Regions from separate parts of the Ensifer sp. EB106-05-01-XG146 genome, predicted to be linked through region 2. Evidence: riboswitches for the same ligand, from Rfam matches in the RefSeq annotation. Region 2 holds a riboswitch; the other holds the start of a gene.
The links. A riboswitch is a leader RNA that binds a small molecule or an ion and turns the genes downstream of it on or off. The one in region 2 is predicted to bind S-adenosylmethionine.
Positions count from the first base shown of each region.

Region 1 (9,159 bases), 3.3 Mb from region 2:
GCCTCGGCAAGCTGGCCGAGCGCGATCATGCAATCGACCATGCCGGCGATCGCCAAGACATTTTCCGGGTCGGCCTGCAGCACGGCGCCATAGAGGCCGGCGGCGTTCTCGGCATCGCCGGCATCGATGAGCGCCTTGGCGTCGGCGAGAACCGCCTCGATCTCGGCCTTGCTGTCGTCAACGGCGGGACCGGCGATCTTTTCGATGAACTGCTTGATCTGGCTTTCCGGAACTGCGCCCATGAAGCCGTCGACCGGGCGTCCGCCGACGAAGGCGATGACGGCCGGGATCGACTGGATGCCGAGCTGGCCGGCGATCGAGGGATGATCGTCGATGTTCATCTTGACGAGCTTGACGCGGCCTGCGGCTTCCGTGACCACCTTTTCGATGACAGGGGTCAGCTGCTTGCAGGGACCGCACCAGGGCGCCCAGAAATCGACGAGAACGGGCTGCTGCCTGGAGGCTTCGAGCACGTCCTTGGTGAAGTTGGCAGTGGTGGTTTCCTTGATCAGGTCACCGCCCGACGCGGCCGCCGGCGCCGGCTGGCCGAAGGAGGCCGAAGCCGTCATCTGAGTGCCGAAAGACCCTGCATAGGGATTGTCGCTGCCCGTCATTCTTCTCTCCTCGCCGGCTCGTCCGCCAGCTTACTGCATTCGCGCCAAAGATCGTATGTCAGGCCGTGACTTTCAAGACAAGCGGTTCGTGTCCGGTCGCTTCCATGAAGCGCAACAGATCCTTCGAAGCGATCGAGGTCGTTGCGTCGTTGGAAAGCGGGTGGCAGTTGACGATATCGAACGTCATCAGCGCCTCGTCGAGGATGACCTTGACGTTGCCCCCGGTGTCGTTGATCGCGCCGAAGGCGGTTACGGCCCCCGGAATGACGCCGAGATACTCCATCAGCTTCTCCGGCTTGCCGAAGGATACCTTGCTTGCCGCGCCGATCACCTGGTGCACGGTCTTCAGGTCCACCGTCGCGTGCTCCTCGACGGTGAGCAGGAAATAGTTGTCCTTCTTGTCCTTCACGAAGAGGTTTTTCGTGTGGCCACCGGGCATCTCGTCACGAAGCGCCACCGATTCGGCCACGGTGAAAACCGGAGCGTGGTTCTTCGTCTTATACTCGATTCCAAGTCCATCGAGAAAATTGAAGAGGTCTTCGGCGGTTTTCGGCTGTGATTCACGCATGATTCTCATCCCCACGGCGTTCGTTTCGTCTCTGCTTTAGGGGAGAAGGCCGTCAGGACGCAATCTCACAGGCGGCGAGGCCGGCCGAAAACGCGGCATTTCCGGGCTTTGCGAAGGGTGTCCAAAAAAATATTCGATTTCTCGTCATTTCCCTGTTGCATTCCAAAATCGCTTAGGCCATATACCGCCCGTCGCCGCAAGACAGCGCCGACGCCACGGTCCACCGACTACCCCCGGACCTTGGATGATGAGCGGGTGTAGCTCAGGGGTAGAGCACAACCTTGCCAAGGTTGGGGTCGGGCGTTCGAATCGCCTCACCCGCTCCAATTTCTCCCAACCACTTCATTTCACAGTCATTTCTGGAATGAAACGGCATTTGCCGTCAGGCATTCCATGCGCCGATAGTGCCGTCCGCACCATGTGGTTCGGACCGCCGAGACGGCTCCTTTTGCATTTTGCCTTTGTTGGTAAAGCCGGTCGCCGTTTCCGCGCTCAGCTCTTCATGAACACGTAGTCCGTCTCCTGCCGGCGGATCTCGCCGGGGCGAAGTACCGCGTTCGGGAAGCCGGCGTGGTTGGCCGCATCCGGCCAGATCTGGGTTTCGAGACAGAAGCCGGCAAAGGCGCCGTAACGGCGGCCCTCGAGGCCGGGGACGGGGATGTTCAGCTTTGCGCCGGTATAGAGTTGCACGCCGGGCTCGGTCGTCAGCACTTCCATCGTGACACCCGAATCGATGCTGCGAGCAAGCGCCACCGAATGTTTCGCCATGCGTTCGTTCGAAAGGCAGAAATTATGGTCGTAGGCGATACGCTCGCCTTCGGTCTGGCGGCTGAGCCGCGTCATTTCCCGCAGATCGAAGGCAGTGCCCTCGACCGGGCGGATCTCGCCCGTCGGCACCTGGCGTTCGCTGGTGGGCAGATAATGGTCGGCAGCGATCATGATGTCGTGGCCGAGGGCGTCGGCGCTGCCGTCGAGATTGAAATAGCTGTGCTGGCAGACATTGGCGAGCGTCGCTTGGTCGGTTTCGCTCTCGTAGACGACGCTCAAGACGCCGCCGGGCTTCAGCTGGTAGGTGCAGGTGACCTTGCAGTTGCCGGGATAACCGGCGCGGCCATCCGGGTCGGTAATGGCGAGCGTGATGCTGTCGGGCGTCTGCTTTAGGATCGTCCAGTTGCGCTTGCCGATATTGTCGCTGCCGCCGTGCAGATGCGTGACGCCCTTCTCGTTCAGTTCGAGCTGGTAGGCCTCGCCATCGAGCGTGAAGCGGCCGTTGCCGATGCGATTGGCGCAGCGTCCAGGCGTGGCGCCGAGATAGGGCGAATGGGCGAGATAGCTTTCGAGATCGGTGAAACCGAGCACCAGCGGCGGCTCATGGCCTTCCAGGCGCAGGTCCTGGATCACCGAGCCCCAGGTCAAGACATGGGCGGTGAGGCCGCCACCGGAGAGCACCACACGATGGACCGGCTCGCCGGATGGCAGGTGGCCGAAGATTTCCGTGTTCTGATGCATATTCACCGCTGGCTCCCACTACAGCGCTGCGCGTCTCCGCAGACGCACAAAGGTCGCCGTACACTTTTGAATTGCTGCATGTTTTGTCCTTGGCTCGGTTAGGATCCAAGGAAACATGCAACGGTGCGATCGCAGCAACCTGCGTCATTTCCAAAGGCACGGCAACCGGAAAATCATACTAAATGCGGCCTGGCGCCGTCTCCGGCCTGAGAGCAAAAACATCCAGCTATTCAAGGTGCTATAGCGACCTCTCGGCAGACATGTCAGCGCGACAGCTGCTTGGTCGCCTCCTGCAGGCCGGCGAGCGTCAAGGGGAACATTCGTCCCTCGAACAGGCCCTTCACCATCGTGATCGACTGGGTATAGCCCCAGTGCTGTTCGGGCACGGGATTGAGCCAGATGGAGCGCGGAAAATGTGCCGTCAGACGAGAGAGCCAGAGGGCGCCCGCCTCGTCGTTCCAGTGCTCCACCGAGCCGCCGGGGTGGCTGATTTCATAGGGGCTCATCGAAGCGTCGCCGACGAAGATGGCGCGATAGTCGCCGCCGTAGGTGCGCAGCACTTCCGTCGTACGGGTAATGTCGACACGGCGGCGGCGATTGTCCTTCCACAGGCCCTCGTAGACGCAATTGTGGAAGTAGAAATGCTCCATATGGCGGAACTCGCTGCGAGCCGCTGAAAACAACTCCTCGACGATGCGGATATGATCGTCCATCGATCCGCCGATATCGAAGAACATCAGAAGCTTCACCGCATTGCGGCGCTCCGGCCGCGTCACCACGTCGAGATAGCCGTGTTCGGCGGTGGCGCGGATCGTGCCGGAGAGGTCGAGTTCGTCGGCGGCACCCTGGCGCACCCAGCGCCGGAGCCGCTTCAGGGCCACTTTGATGTTGCGCGTGCCGAGCTCGATCGTGTCGTCATAATCCTTGAACTCGCGCCGGTCCCAAACCTTGACGGCGCGGCGGTGGCGCGACTGGTCCTGGCCGATCCGCACACCCTCGGGATTGTAGCCATAGGCGCCGAAAGGCGAGGTGCCGGCGGTACCGATCCATTTCGAGCCGCCCTGATGGCGGCCCTTTTGCTCCTGCAGCCGCTGGCGCAAGGTCTCCATCAGCTTGTCGAAGCCGCCGAGTGCCTCGATCAGGCGTTTTTCTTCCTCGCTCAGATGCTTCTCTGCGAGCTTGCGCAGCCAATCCTCGGGGATGGTGGCCTCTTCGCTCGCTTCCATCGGGTTGACTGCTTCGAGACCCGAAAAGCAGTGCTGGAACACCCGGTCGAAGCGGTCGATATGGCGTTCGTCCTTCACCAGTGCCGTGCGCGCAAGATAGTAGAAGGCTTCGACGTCGAAGGTGGCGATGCCCGCCTCCATCCCCTCGATCAAGGACAGGAATTCCCGGAGCGTGACCGGGACCTTCGCTGCCTTGAGTTCGAGGAAGAAGGGAATGAACATCTGACCTCAGCTTTTCCCGGTGCCGATCTCCGCGAGATCGTAGGGCGTCGTCTGGTACATCTCGTTGATCCAGTTACCGAAGAAGAGATGTGCATGGCTGCGCCAGCGGTTCTGCGGCGGCAGGGTCGAATCGTTGTGCGGGAAGTAGTCGTGCGGCATCTTGATCGGCACGCCCGCATCCACGTCGCGGAAGTATTCGTCCGACAGCGAGGTCGAATCATACTCCACGTGGTTGAACATGTAGAGCCGGTTGCCCTTTTTCTCGTGCACGAGGCAGACGCCCATCTCCTTCGATTCCATCAGGATTTCGAGGCTCGGCACCTTGTCGATGTCGGCGCGGCGCACTTCGGTCCAGCGCGAAACGGGGACGGCGAAATCGTCGGAGAAGCCGTTGAGATAGACGGAGGAGCGGTTGAGGTTCTGGTGACGATAGACGCCGAAGGCTTTTTCCTTCAGCGGATACTTCGGCACGTCGTGGAAGTGATAGATTGCCGCCATCGCGCCCCAGCAGACGTTGAGCGTCGAATGCACGTTGGTCTCGGTCCAGTCGAGGATGCGCTTCAGCTCGTCCCAATAGGTGACGTCTTCGTATTCGAGCGTCTCGACCGGGGCGCCGGTGATGATGAAACCGTCGAACTTGCGGCCCTGCACTTCTTCCCAGGTCTCGTAGAAGGAGAGCAGGTGATCTTCCGAGGTGTTCTTGGCGCGGTGAGCGCCGATGCGCACCAGCGACAGTTCCACCTGCAGCGGCGAAGCGCCGATCAGGCGCGCCATCTGGATCTCTGTCTTGATCTTGTTCGGCATGAGGTTCAGGAGCCCGATCTGGAGCGGGCGGATATCCTGACGGATCGCCACGGTCTCGGTCATCACCCGCACGCCCTCATGCGCGAGGGTTTCGAAGGCGGGCAGCGTATCGGGAATCTTGATGGGCATGGGCTTCCACTCGATCAATACAAAAAAACCGGCGGCGATTGATCGCGACCGGTCCTCGGAAATCCAACTTTCCTCGGCCCTTTAGCGACTTGTTTAACGTGGCTGCAAGCCGGCCGGCCAAATCACCACGGAGAATTTGATAGCGCGAGTGGGCCGCGGGGGTCAAGAAAAACGATTCGCGTAGGGGGCGGCTGCCCCTCATCCCGCTGCCGCGACCTTCTCCCCGCTGGCGGGGAGAAGCGGCCTTGCCGCACCCGATCGTTCCACGAGCTAAGCTCAGCGACCGTTCGGCCCATCTTGGCAGCCGGGTTCGCTGTCGGCACGTCTCGGCTTGGGGGCAGCCGTCGTCCTCGTCCCCTCTCCCCGCCCGCGGGGAGAGGGTCAGGGAGAGGGGCTGGTCTGCAGCAGGCTTAGAGCATCCCGCATGCCATAACCCAGCCGGCGGTCAGCCTGATCGATACCGAGCCAAAAGAAACGAAAGCGAATCGGGTCACCGCCGCCAAAGGGCGTCATTTCCTGATGTATCCAGGTCTGCCGTTGCTCGCCGGCAAGGGCGATGTGGAAGTAGTGCCGCCGATGACAGATCGTCCTGCCGTCCTTCGGGTAGTGGTAGTCCTGCGTGACGAGATGGGTGAGTGCTTCCGGCGGCGTCAGCCCGGTTTCCTCGATGAATTCCCGCTGAGCCGATGTCTCCGGGCTTTCGCCTGGTTCCATCGTACCGCCGGGCACCTGCAGCTCGATCTCTGGGAAATCCGGCTCGTCGAAGACCAGCAGGCGGTCCTGCCAGGTGGCGTAGATCAGGACCTTGTGCGCGTCCGGCCTCATCCGTCGCGGCGGGCCATGAAGGCGAGGCGCTCGAAGAGGTGCACGTCTTGTTCGTTCTTCAGGAGCGCACCGTGCAGCTTCGGCAACATGGTCTTGGCATCGGCCCTGAGGTCGGCCGGATCGACCTCGTCGGCGACGAGCAGGCGGATCCAGTCGAGCGCCTCTGACGTGGAGGGCTTCTTCTTCAGCCCCGGCACCTGGCGGATGTCGTAGAAGGCGGCGAGCGCCGCCGAAAGCAGCGTCTTGCGGATGCCGGGATAATGCACCTCGACGATGCGGGCGAGCGTGTCTGCATCGGGGAAGCGGATATAGTGGAAGAAGCAGCGGCGCAGAAACGCGTCCGGCAGCTCCTTCTCGTTGTTGGAGGTGATGATGACGATCGGCCGGTGACGCGCGCCGATCATCTCGCCGGTCTCGTAGACATGGAATTCCATGCGGTCGAGCTCCTGCAACAGGTCGTTCGGAAACTCGATGTCGGCCTTGTCTATCTCGTCGATCAGAAGCACCACGCGGCGATCGGCCTCGAAGGCCTGCCAGAGCTTGCCCTTGCGGATATAGTTCCGGACCTCGTTGACACGCTCGTCGCCGAGCTGGCTGTCGCGCAGCCGCGACACGGCGTCATATTCATAGAGGCCTTGCTGTGCCTTGGTCGTCGACTTGACGCTCCATTCGATGAGTTCGAGGCCAAGGGCGGCGGCGATCTGGCGGGCAAGCTCGGTCTTGCCGGTGCCGGGCTCGCCCTTGACCAGCAGCGGCCGCTCCAGCCGGATCGCGGCGTTGACGGCGATCATCAGGTCCTTGTCGGCGATATAGTCGGCGGTGCCTTGAAATTGCATGGGCGTCTTCCGGTTCAGCGTAAGTCAGGCGAAGTCATGCCCTATGGACTATCGCATAATGGCTTAAATCGGAATCGTTTTGAGGGTGGGCGCGATCAGGGGGGTCAGCCGCGAAGCGCGGTGATCTCGATCTCGATCAGCATTTCCGGGCGGATCAGGTCGCAGACGATCATCGTTGCGGCCGGGCGGATCTCGCCGAAGACTTCGCCGAAGATCGGGAACACCCGGTCGGCGAAGCTGGCATCGGTGACGTAATAGTGGTTGCGCACCACGTCCTTCATCGAGAAGCCCGCTTCCTTCAGCGCGCCCTCGATCGTCTTCAGGCAATTGCGCGCCTGCTCTTCCACCGTCTCGGGCATGGTCATGGTGGCGTAGTCATAGCCGGTCGTTCCGGAGACGAAGCACCAGTCACCCATCGCGACGGCACGCGAATAGCCTGCCGTCTTTTCGAAGGGCGAGCCCGAGGAGATGAGCTTGCGCGCCATATCTTCGTTTTATGCCCAGGGGCGCGCGGCGCCGACCGTCTTTTCGAAGCTGTCGATGGCGGTTGCCTTTTCCAGCGTCAGGCCGATGTCGTCGAGGCCGTTCAAGAGGCAGTGACGCTTGAAGGCGTCGACCTCGAACTTGACCGAACCGCCGTCCGGACCGGTGATTTCCTGGGATTCCAGGTCGACCGAGAGGATGGCGTTGGAGCCGCGCGAGGCGTCGTCCATCAGCTTGTCGAGGTCAGCCTGGCTGACGACGATCGGCAGGATGCCGTTCTTGAAACAGTTGTTGTAGAAGATGTCGGCAAAGGACGTGGAGATCACGCAGCGGATGCCGAAGTCGAGCAGCGCCCACGGAGCATGCTCGCGCGAGGAGCCGCAGCCGAAGTTATCGCCGGCAACGAGAATGCTGGCGTTCTGGTAGGCCGGCTTGTTGAGCACGAAGTCCGGGTTGACCGAGCCGTCTTCATTGTAGCGGGCTTCGGCGAAGAGGCCCTTGCCAAGGCCGGTGCGCTTGATCGTCTTCAGGTAGTCCTTCGGAATGATCATGTCCGTGTCGATGTTGACGACGGGGAGGGGGGCGGCGACACCGGTGAGCTTGACGAATTTTTCCATAACTTCAGGCCTTCGATTTCAGAAGAATGTTGCGCTAGCGTTTAGATGAGTTTTGCGCCGAAATGAAGGAAAATCTGTTCAAATGCGCTTCGCCGGGCGGGTGAAAATGCCCGCCCGGCGAGAGCTTCGTCCGGATCTCGATTGTCTGCAGGGACTTAGCTTGCCTTCACCGGGCTGTTCATGGCCCAGAGAACGCCGAAGGGATCGCGGAGCTGGCCGTAGCGGTCGCCCCAGAACATCACCTCGATCGGCATGACCACCTCGGTGCCGGCGGCAACCGCACGGTCCCACCAGGCATCGATGTCGTCGACGGTGAGCGTCAGGGTGAAGGCCTGCGGCTTTTCCAGCGGATGACCGTATTCCGGATAGGCATCGGCGAGCATCAGCGAGCTGCCGTTGACATAGAGGTGGATGTGCATCGTGCGGCCCTGCTCGTCGAGCGGGTGCCGGCCCACTTCCTTGGCCCCGAAGGCGCGCTGGTAGAATTCGGACGCCTTGGCGGCGCCATCGACCTGAAGATAGGGCAGAAGGCCGTTGAGGACCGGTGCCGGCTGCTGCGTCTGGGTATCCATATCGTTCTCCATCCTGTTCGAAGAGCCAGGACCGTGCTGGCCTGCCTCAAGGACGGACATGGAATCTCCGATCCGACATGGGGTCGAAAAAAAATCGCAGCCATGACGTTTTTCAAGGCCGCCAACAGGGTTCGAGCCGATCACGGATCGGCCCGATTGCAATGATCGCCGGGGATCGATTCCGACGCCCAGGGATCGATTTCGACACCCAGGGGGATCAGAGGTCGATGATCGTGCCGCGGCCGTCGTTCCAGATGCGCATCTCGCGCTGGCCCTGGGCCGCACCTGCGGCAGCCGGGCGCGCGGTGGCGCGGGCAGGCCTGAAATTCAGCCGGGTGGCAATGGCGCTGCCGACCACGACGACGGCGGCGATGCCGGCCAGTGCCAGCGCCAGCGAGGCGGTAAGCACAAAGGCCGCGAACGTGATGGTCAGGGCTGCGGCCGTAAAGAGAACAGAGCGAATGCTTTGCATAATCGTCACCTTTCTGATGGCGATGTGGGGGCGCGCCTTCGGACTTGCAAGAGGCGGGCTTTCGAAAGGGGTGCGGCGGTTCGCCTCGTCTTGCGGAACGCGGCAAAGGCGGGCACAACTGAAGCATGAACAAATCGAGCGAACATCACCCTGTACGCCTGCGCCGCTCGGTGCTTTGCGTGCCGGCCGACAATGCCCGCGCGCTTGCCAAGGTCGCGGAACTCGCGACGGATGTCGCGATCTTCGATCTCGAGGATGCGGTAGCGCCCGAGCGCAAGGTGG
Region 1 is NZ_JBYTDX010000001.1:3,512,646-3,521,804, reverse strand. It holds gene trxA (thioredoxin) at 1-614, opposite strand, end outside; gene AC3WVQ_RS17450 (prolyl-tRNA synthetase associated domain-containing protein) at 673-1,182, opposite strand; tRNA gene AC3WVQ_RS17445 (tRNA-Gly) at 1,434-1,508, shown strand; gene AC3WVQ_RS17440 (aldose epimerase family protein) at 1,675-2,691, opposite strand; gene AC3WVQ_RS17435 (vWA domain-containing protein) at 2,955-4,139, opposite strand; gene metA (homoserine O-acetyltransferase MetA) at 4,146-5,072, opposite strand; SAM riboswitch at 5,134-5,211, opposite strand; gene AC3WVQ_RS17425 (NUDIX hydrolase) at 5,454-5,897, opposite strand; gene AC3WVQ_RS17420 (AAA family ATPase) at 5,894-6,733, opposite strand; gene AC3WVQ_RS17415 (RidA family protein) at 6,838-7,218, opposite strand; gene leuD (3-isopropylmalate dehydratase small subunit) at 7,228-7,833, opposite strand; gene AC3WVQ_RS17405 (VOC family protein) at 7,989-8,405, opposite strand; gene AC3WVQ_RS17400 (hypothetical protein) at 8,623-8,877, opposite strand; gene AC3WVQ_RS17395 (HpcH/HpaI aldolase/citrate lyase family protein) at 9,003-9,159, shown strand, end outside.
Region 1: linked by a shared signal. The riboswitch ahead of metA (homoserine O-acetyltransferase MetA) and the one ahead of AC3WVQ_RS00850 (O-succinylhomoserine sulfhydrylase) in region 2 are both predicted to bind S-adenosylmethionine.

Region 2 (9,159 bases):
GCGCGACGACCCCACGCACAAGCAGAAGGCGATCTACAGCCTGACGGAAATGACGATTGCACTCGTGCCGATCATGGCCCAGCTCGGTGCCTGGGGACGGCGCTACCTGCCGGTCAGCGAAGAGCTCAGCATTCGCGCCGAACTCATGGAGAACGGCGGCCCTGCGCTCTGGGATCGCTTCATGGACGAGCTGCGGCACGACCATCTGGGGATGCCGCTCGATGGCCCGCCGCGGGTGCGCGCCACGCTCCAGGCCGCCTATGAAGAGGTGGTCGCCAGGAAGGCGCAGGAAAAGGCGACGGCCTGACGCTCGCCCGGCGGCCGGTTCAGAGCCCGATCGCCGAGAGCATGACGAAGGTGGCAAACAGCACGAAATGCGTCATGCCCTCGATGGCGTTGGTCTGGCCGTCATTGAGGTTGATCGCGGCAACGATCAGCGTGATCGTCACCATCACCGTCTGCACCGGCGACATCGCCATCAGGAACGGCTGGCCGGTATAGAGCGCGATCGCCTCCATCACCGGCACCGTCAGGATGACGGTCGAAAGCGAAGCGCCGAGCGCGATATTGACGACCGCCTGCATGCGATTTGCGAGAGCGGCGCGCATGGCGGTCATGATCTCCGGAGAGGCGGAAATCGCCGCGACGACGATGGCCGTGACAGCCGGCGGTGCACCGCTCCCTTTCAAGCCCGATGTCAGCAGCGACGACATCACTTCCGCCAGCACACCGATCAGCACGATGCCGAGGATCAGGATCACGATCGACGGCAACACCGGCTGGTCGGGGCCGCCCTCTCTCGCGCTCCCCTCGCCCTTCGCCTTCGGATAGCTGTAGCTGAAGAAGTAGCTGTGCACGCCCACCTGCATGCGCAGGAACAGGGCGTAGAGCGTGATCATCGCGCCGATGGTGAAGGCCGAGTAGAGATGCCATTTCGCCGCCGGCACGAATTCCGGCACGATCATAGAAATCCCCATCGCCGTCAGGATCATCACGCTGTAGGTGCGGGCGGAATCGTCATTATAGGGCTGTTCGCCGTGCTTCAGACCTCCGAGAAGGGCTGCGAGGCCCAGGATGCCGTTGATGTCGAGCATGACGGCCGCATAGATCGTGTCGCGCACCAGCGTCGGCGAGGTCTCGCTGGTCATCATGATCGCCAGAACGACGACTTCGACGAGCACCGCCGAGAGCGTGAGGATCATCGTGCCATAGGGATCGCCGACCTTGGATGCCAGAACCTCGGCGTGATGCGACACCCGCAGCGATGCAAGCACGATCGCAACCACCAGACCGGCGGCACCGAGAAGCGTTGCGAGGCGCCCCATCTCAAGCAGGCGATCTTCGAGCGCAAGCCCGGCGACCGCGGCAAGCATGGCGACGATCAGCAGGCGTTCCGCTTTCATGCGCATCAACAAAACGCCCTCCACCGAAAGCCTGTCCTGCCCATCACCGGAACTATAGGGGCCGCGTCCCGCAAATCAAATGACGGAAAGAGGACTATTTTCCTCCCGATTCTTTACCGCCCTGCAGCGTTTCGGTAGTGTGGCCGGGAACCAAAGCAGCAAGTGGCCGCCTGCCCGGCCTGGATCTCTCGTCATGTTGTCTCACGGCACGATCTGGCACGCTATCGACACCCTGGCCGAGCGCCACCAGCTCTCGCCGTCCGGCCTCGCGCGCCGTGCCGGCCTCGACCCGACCTCCTTCAACAAATCCAAACGTCGCTCCGCCGACGGGCGCGAGCGCTGGCCCTCGACAGAATCGATCGCCAAGGTGCTGGGGGCGACGGGCGCCACCATGGACCAGTTCACCAGCCTACTGCAGCCGGAGGGGGTCCCAGCGCCTTCCGAGCCGGTGGCCGCTGCCACGATCCCGCTGATCGGCTTTGCCCAGGCGGGTGCCGGCGGCTACTTCGACGATGGCGGCTTTCCCGCCGGTCAGGGCTGGGACGTCATCGACTTTCCGACGGATGCGGAAAAGCGCAGCGGCACCTATGCGCTCGGGGTCCAGGGAGACAGCATGCTGCCGCTCTACCGCGACGGCGACATCCTGATCGTCGACCCCGGCGCGCCGATCCGGCGTGGCGATCGGGTTGTGGTGAAGACGCAGGAGGGCGAGGTCATGGCAAAGGTGCTCACGCGCCAGACGCCGCGTGTGATCGAACTTCTATCGCTCAATCCCGAGCATCCGAACCGGAGCTTCGAGACCAGCCAGATCGAATGGATCGCCCGAATTATCTGGGCCAGCCAATAGGACGTCCTTCCTGATGCGGCAGCATTTCTACACCCTTGCCGGCGGCATCGCCGCAATCGCCCTTTTCACCGGCATCCTCTATGCGGGCGCTGTTGCCATCCGCGACCGTGAGACCGCCGCCACACCGGAACTCGTTCTCGAAACGCCCGACATGACAGATTTCGAGGCGACGCCGGATCAGGCCGACGACGAGGTCCCGCTCGATCCCGGCGGCGCGGCGACGACCAGCGAACAATCGCCCACGACGGAAAATGCGGCACGCGCCATCGAGCCACAGCAGTTCGGCCTGCCCGATACGGTCACCAGTGCGCCGCTCGAACGGGTGGAACCGCGTGCGCCGTTGTCGGAACCGAAGAAGGAAGCGAAGGCCGCCGGGCCGACCGTACTCTATCGCCCGGTCGCGGTCGCCGCCGGTGTGATCCAGTTCGACAAGCTGACGCTGCAGATCGACGGCATCGAGCCGGAACAAGCGGAGCGGACCTGCGAAAGCGCCGGCAAGAGCTGGCCCTGCGGCATCGTCGCGCGAACCGCCTTCAGAAACTTCCTGCGCGCACGTGCGGTCAGCTGCGATCTGCCCGAAGGAGATTCCGGCCCTTCGGCCACCGCCTCCTGCACGCTTGGCGGACAGGATCTTGCCACCTGGCTCGTCGACAATGGCTGGGCAACGCCGGTTCCCGGCTCGACCCTCGAAAAACGCGCCGACGCAGCACGCCAGGCGAAACTCGGTTTTTACGGTGACGATCCGCGCGACCTCAGCCACACGCCGATGACATTCGACGATCCGACCCTCGGCATCGGAGTGGACGCTTCGCAGCCGGACTTGTAAATAGCCGCGACAATTCCCAGCTCTCGACCGTCTGCCGAAAGCGGCAGACGGCTCAACTCTTTGAAACGACGCAATTCCGGATCAGGAACCGTGCCATCCCTGGAATCGCTCTACCGCCGGAAAGCCCATGCAACCAAGCCTCAGCCACCACGAAGCTCTCATCTATGTCATGGTGATGATGTCGGCGGTCGACCGCGAGATGAGCGACGACGAGTTTGCCCGCATCGGCCGGCTGGTTCAATTCCTGCCCGTGTTCGACGGCTTCGACGAGGACAGCCTCGTCCATATCGGCCATGAATGCTCGGCGCAGCTGGCGGCGCCCGAGGGGCTCGACATCATGCTCGAGATCGTGCGCGAAGCGCTGCCGGAGAAGTTCCACGAGACGGCCTATGCGCTCGCCGTCGAGATCGCGGCCGCCGACCAGCGCATCCGCAACGAAGAAATCCGCCTGCTGCAGTTGCTGCGCGACCGGCTTGGCCTCGACAAGCTGACCTGCGCCGCTATCGAGCGCGGCGCGCTCGCCCGCTTCCGCCGATAGGCCGGCCGGTGATCACGCCGAAAAGTTCTGGCGCCTAATAGATTCCGTTCGGGAAGTAGCGCAGGTAGATTTCCTCCAAGCGGCCGCTGCGCGACAGCGCCAGCAGCGCGTGATCGATCGCCTGGGTCAGGGCAGGCTCGGACTTGCGGTTCATGATCGTCAGGCCTTCACCGAGGAAGCGCTGCGAGAAGTAGGCGCCATCGACAAGCGTGCAGCAGCCGCCAGCAGCGCTACCCGAGATCCAGAAGGACAGCTGCATGCCGTCGGAAAACACCGCCGGCACATCGCCCTTCTGCAGAGCCGTCAGCATGGCCTCGCGGTCGGGATAGACCTTGGCCTCGATCTTTGGGAAAAACGCCTTGAACATCGCCTCATGCGTGGTTCCGGCGACGACACCGACCGGCTTCCCCTTGAGATCGCTCGGTGCCGAGACTGCGCCGGCCGCCTTGGTATTGACGGCGAAGCGCGCTGGAAGCCGCATGAAGGCGCGGGAAAAGCCAAAGCGTTGGCGCAGTTCCGGACCGACGGCGATACCGGCGGCCACCGCCTCGCCCTGCCCCTCTTCCAGTGCCGGCAGCAGCTCCGCATAGGTCACGGCCTGGATCTGGCATTTGGCCTCGATGTCGAGCTCGCGGCAGATCTCGCGCACGAGATCGACATGAAATCCCGAAAGCTTGCCGGACTGGTCGATGAAGTTGAACGGCGGAAAGTCCACCGTCGTCAGGAAACGCAGGCGCGCCAGGCCCGTGAGGTCGGGCTTGGCGATGCGTTCGCGCGCGTCGAACAGCAGCGGCAGATCCTTAGCCTCGGCCGCAAGCGGCGTCGCGATCAAGGATACGCAAAGGGCGAAAAAGGAAAGAACTTTCATGGGCAGCGGCCGGCACGTCTCATGTGGCAGGGGCGGCCCTTGGAACCGCGGTGATTCATCGAGCGGTAAAGTAACCGGCCGCAGCGCAGCTGACCATAGGCCGCCACGAGAACGCGGTTACACAAGGAACGGGACGAGAAAGAATGGAGCGGGTGATCGGGATCGAACCGACGACATCCAGCTTGGGAAGCTGGCGTTCTACCGCTGAACTACACCCGCGGCGCCTGCGAAACTTCCCGAACCGGGGCGATCTGTCAAGCACCCTTGCGCGGGATCGCGTAAGGGGCGCTGCAAAATCCCCTACTCGGCGCGGAAATGCTTCGAGAGCTTCAGGCCCTGCGCCTGGTAGTTGGAGCCGACGCCGAGGCCATAGAGACCATCCGGCCGTTCCAGCATGTGTTCGTAGATCAGGCGGCCGACGATCTGGCCGTGTTCGAGGATGAACGGCACCTCGTGGCTGCGCACTTCCAGCACGGCACGGCTGCCCGTGCCGCCGGCCGAGGCATGGCCGAAGCCCGGATCGAAGAAGCCGGCATAATGCACGCGAAACTCGCCGACCAGCGGATCGAACGGCGTCATCTCGGCCGCATAAAGCGGCGGAACATGCACCGCCTCGCGCGAGACGAGAATGTAGAACTCATCCGGATCGAGGATCAGTTCGTCGCGGCCGCGGCTGTAGAGTGGCTCCCAGAAATCGAAGATCGCGTGCTGCGCTTTCTTGTCGACGTCGATGACGGCGGTGTGATGCTTGCCGCGATAGCCGATCAGGCCTTCGGGCCCGGTGCCCTTCAGATCGATCGACAGCGCGATGCCGCCGCCGCTGACGTTCGGCTTGTCGCTCGCCACCAGCACGTCGCTCTCGTGCAGCGCCTGCAGTTCCTGCTCCGACAGAATAGACTGGCCCATGCGGAAGCGGATCTGCGACAGGCGCGAGCCTCGGCGCACGACGATCGGGAAGGTGCGCGGGCTGATTTCGAGATAGAGCGGACCGCTGTAGCCGGCCGGGATCTTGTCGAATTCCTGGGCGCGATCGGTGATGACGCGGGTGAAGATGTCGAGGCGACCGGTCGAGCTTTTCGGGTTGGCCGAGGCCGACATGCCCTCAGGCAGTTCCAGGCTTTCCATCAGCGGCACGATGTAGACGCAGCCCGTTTCCAGCACCGCGCCATCGGTCAGATCGACGACGTGCAGCTTCAGCCGGTCGAGCTTGTCGGCAACGAGGTGAGACGGGCCTGGCATGAAGCTTGCGCGGACGCGGAAAGCCTTCGAGCCTAGGCGCAGGTCGAGGCTTGCCGGCTGGATCTGATCGACATCCAGCGGCTTCTCGCTTTTGAGGCGTCCCGATTCTAACAGCGCGGCGATCGCGCGATCGGCCAAAATCCCAGTGTCGCGGCCCATTGCAGTCCTCTTTTCAGTTGCGAGACAAAACCAAACTCCGGGAATTGACGCAAGCGTACCCTGGCAGTATTGAAGCTTTATCCCGTGGTGATTTGGCCGGTCGGCTTGCAGCCACGTTAAACAAGTAGCTAAAAAGGCCGGGTGTCAAACCGGCCCTTCACGCGGCCGGTTTTTTTGTTTTTGAAAGTGACCGTCACATGAGCAAAAACTGGCGCCCCGCAACGCAACTGGTCCATGGCGGGACCACCCGTTCCCAGCACGGAGAGACCTCCGAGGCGATCTTCCTTACCCAGGGCTTTGTCTACGAGACGTCGGAAGCTGCGGAAGCTCGTTTCAAGGGCGAGACCGAAGGCTTCATCTACGCCCGCTACGGTAGCCCGACCAACGACATGTTTGAAAAGCGCATGTGCATGCTGGAAGGCGCCGAGGATGCGCGCGCCACGGCATCGGGCATGGCTGCCGTCACCGCCGCAATTCTCTGCCAGCTGAAGGCCGGCGACCACATCGTCGCCGCCCGCGCCCTCTTCGGCTCCTGCCGCTGGGTGGTCGAGACGCTGGCGCCGAAATACGGCATCGAGTGCACGCTGGTCGACGGACGCGACCTCGCCAACTGGGAAAAGGCGATCCAGAAGAACACCAAGGTCTTCTTCCTCGAAAGCCCGACCAACCCGACGCTCGAAGTCATCGACATTGCCGGCGTTGCCAAGCTCGCCAACCAGATCGGCGCCAAGGTCGTCGTCGACAACGTCTTTGCGACGCCGCTCTTCCAGAAGCCGCTGGAACTCGGCGCCCATATCGTCGTCTATTCCGCCACCAAGCATATCGACGGTCAGGGCCGTTGTCTCGGCGGTGTCGTGCTTTCCGACAAGGAATGGATCAACGAGCACCTGCACGACTACTTCCGCCACACCGGCCCGGCGATGTCGCCGTTCAACGCCTGGACGCTGCTGAAGGGCATCGAGACGCTGCCGCTACGCGTGCGTCAGCAGACGGAAACGGCCCGCCGCGTGGCCGACTTCCTGGCAGAACAGCCGCAGGTCGCCAAGGTCATCTATCCTGGCCGCAAGGATCATCCGCAGGCCGACATCATCGCCAAGCAGATGACCGGCGGATCGACGCTCGTCGCCTTCGAACTGAAGGGCGGCAAGGATGCAGCCTTCGCGCTGCAGAATGCGCTGGAGATCGTGCGCATCTCCAACAACCTCGGCGACAGCAAGAGCCTGATCACCCATCCGGGAACGACCACGCACAAGAACCTGACCGACGAGGCCCGCGAAGAGCTCGGCATTTCCGCTGGAACCGTGCGCTTCTCGGCCGGCATCGAGGACAGCGACGATGTGGTGGAAGATTTCGCCCGCGCGCTGAAGGCCGTGAAGTCCTGATTTTACGAAGACACGGCCGCCGTGATCAACGGCGGCCGACGCCGCTTGCCGGCCATCACGAGATGGTTTCCGGCGGCGCGGCGCCAAGGTGCCAGGCACGTTTCACCCGCTCGATCGCGTCAGCACGGCCATCCGTCCCATCATGGGATCGCACAATCTTGCCGTTATTCTTGACGAAACCATCTTGCTGTAGAATACCCTGAAAGACCTGAAGCAAGGTGATGCCCATGTATCGCGCTTTGACCCGCGACATAGAAGTTACGGTGGAGCCGTACTATCTCGAAGAGCAGTCGGATCCCGATGACGGCCGCTATGTCTGGGGCTATCGCATCGTCATCTCAAACCACTCGGACGCGTCCGTGCGGTTGATGACGCGCTACTGGCACATTACCGATGAGAACGGGCAAGTCGACGAGGTCAGCGGTCCGGGCGTCATCGGCGAGCAGCCGCTGCTCAATCCCGGCGATACCTATGAGTATTCGTCCGGATGCCCTCTGGATACGCCCTCAGGCGTCATGTTCGGCCACTACAGCATGGAATCGGAAGGCGGAGAGACCTTCAACGTTGCCATCCCCGCCTTCTCGCTCGATTCACCCGGGCTCGTGCGCACCCTGAACTGAAGCGCGTCCTTCGGACTAGCGTCGCTCTAAATCGCGGCCAGTCGGCCGGAAGCGCCCGCTACTGCGGGCGCACCTCGCTTGCTTCGAAGCGATAGGTCGTCGAGCAGAACTCGCAGGTCACCTTGACTTCGCCATCGTCGATGGTGCTTTCGAGGTCGTCCGTGCTCAGGTTGGACAACACCGACTGAAGCTTCTCGCGCGAGCAGCTGCAGCGGTCGTAGACCGCCTGCGGTTCGTAGACGCGGACGCCGCGCTCGTGGAACAGGCGATAGAGCAGCCGCTCGGTTCCGACCATCGGATCGGTCAACTCGTCCATGTCGATCGTTTCGACCATCACCTTGGCTTCGGCCCAGAGATCGTCGTCACCGAACGCGCTTTCACCATCATCACCATCACCGCCGGAAAGGTCGGGCTGGCGCATGCGTTCCGGCGCTTCCGGCAGGAACTGGGCGACCATGCCGCCGGCGCGCCAGCGATGGCGCGGCTTGCCGTTTTCGTCGCGATCGAGAAGCTCGGCCACGCCAAGGCGCACCTTGGTCGGGATCTGCTCCGACTGTCGGAAATAGACGCCGGCGATTTCTTCCAGCGTCGCTCCGTCGAGCGCAACGATCCCCTGGTAACGCTGGGTATGGGCGCCCTGGTCGATGGTGAAGGCGAGCACGCCCTTTCCGAGCAGCTCGTGCGAAAGGGTCCGGCCGTCCTTTTCGGCAGCGGCAAGCGCTTCCTGATCGTAGCGGGCATAGGCGCGCACGCGATCCGGCGTCGAGAAATCAGCGACCACCAGATCGACAGGGCCATCGCCCTGAGTCTGGACGATCAGCTTGCCTTCAAACTTCAGCGAGGTCCCGAGCAACACGGTGAGTACAACGGTTTCAGCAACCAGACGCGCGACCGGAAGCGGATAGTTGTGGCGCTCGAGGATTGCGTCCAGCATGGGGCCGAGCTGCACGGCGCGGCCGCGCACGTCGAGGCCTTCCACCTGGAAAGGCACGACGTGATCGTCACCGGCAAAGTCGAACTCACCAAGCCCTGGCGTCATGTCAGTCATGTCTTGCTCCTTGCCTTCAGCCACCAAGCTGCACCAGAGATATTGCTATCCCCGCGCAACGTGCTCGCTGTCTCAGTTGATCCCGCGATAAACGGATTGTCCACCAGGTATGTGCCGCCGCCATAGCAACGCACCACCTCGACGGTTGCGCGCTCACTACTTTCAGGAGCGCCCGTATGCCGCCTAAATCGTGTCGCACGTGGACAATGTCAAGTGCGGTGAACACGCC
Region 2 is NZ_JBYTDX010000001.1:180,618-189,776, reverse strand. It holds gene AC3WVQ_RS00890 (winged helix-turn-helix transcriptional regulator) at 1-307, shown strand, start outside; gene AC3WVQ_RS00885 (calcium:cation antiporter) at 327-1,409, opposite strand; gene AC3WVQ_RS00880 (S24 family peptidase) at 1,597-2,250, shown strand; gene AC3WVQ_RS00875 (thermonuclease family protein) at 2,264-3,076, shown strand; gene AC3WVQ_RS00870 (tellurite resistance TerB family protein) at 3,204-3,614, shown strand; gene AC3WVQ_RS00865 (transporter substrate-binding domain-containing protein) at 3,649-4,482, opposite strand; tRNA gene AC3WVQ_RS00860 (tRNA-Gly) at 4,627-4,701, opposite strand; gene AC3WVQ_RS00855 (2'-deoxycytidine 5'-triphosphate deaminase) at 4,783-5,880, opposite strand; SAM riboswitch at 5,955-6,033, shown strand; gene AC3WVQ_RS00850 (O-succinylhomoserine sulfhydrylase) at 6,078-7,262, shown strand; gene AC3WVQ_RS00845 (hypothetical protein) at 7,318-7,491, opposite strand; gene apaG (Co2+/Mg2+ efflux protein ApaG) at 7,490-7,882, shown strand; gene AC3WVQ_RS00835 (Hsp33 family molecular chaperone) at 7,941-8,930, opposite strand.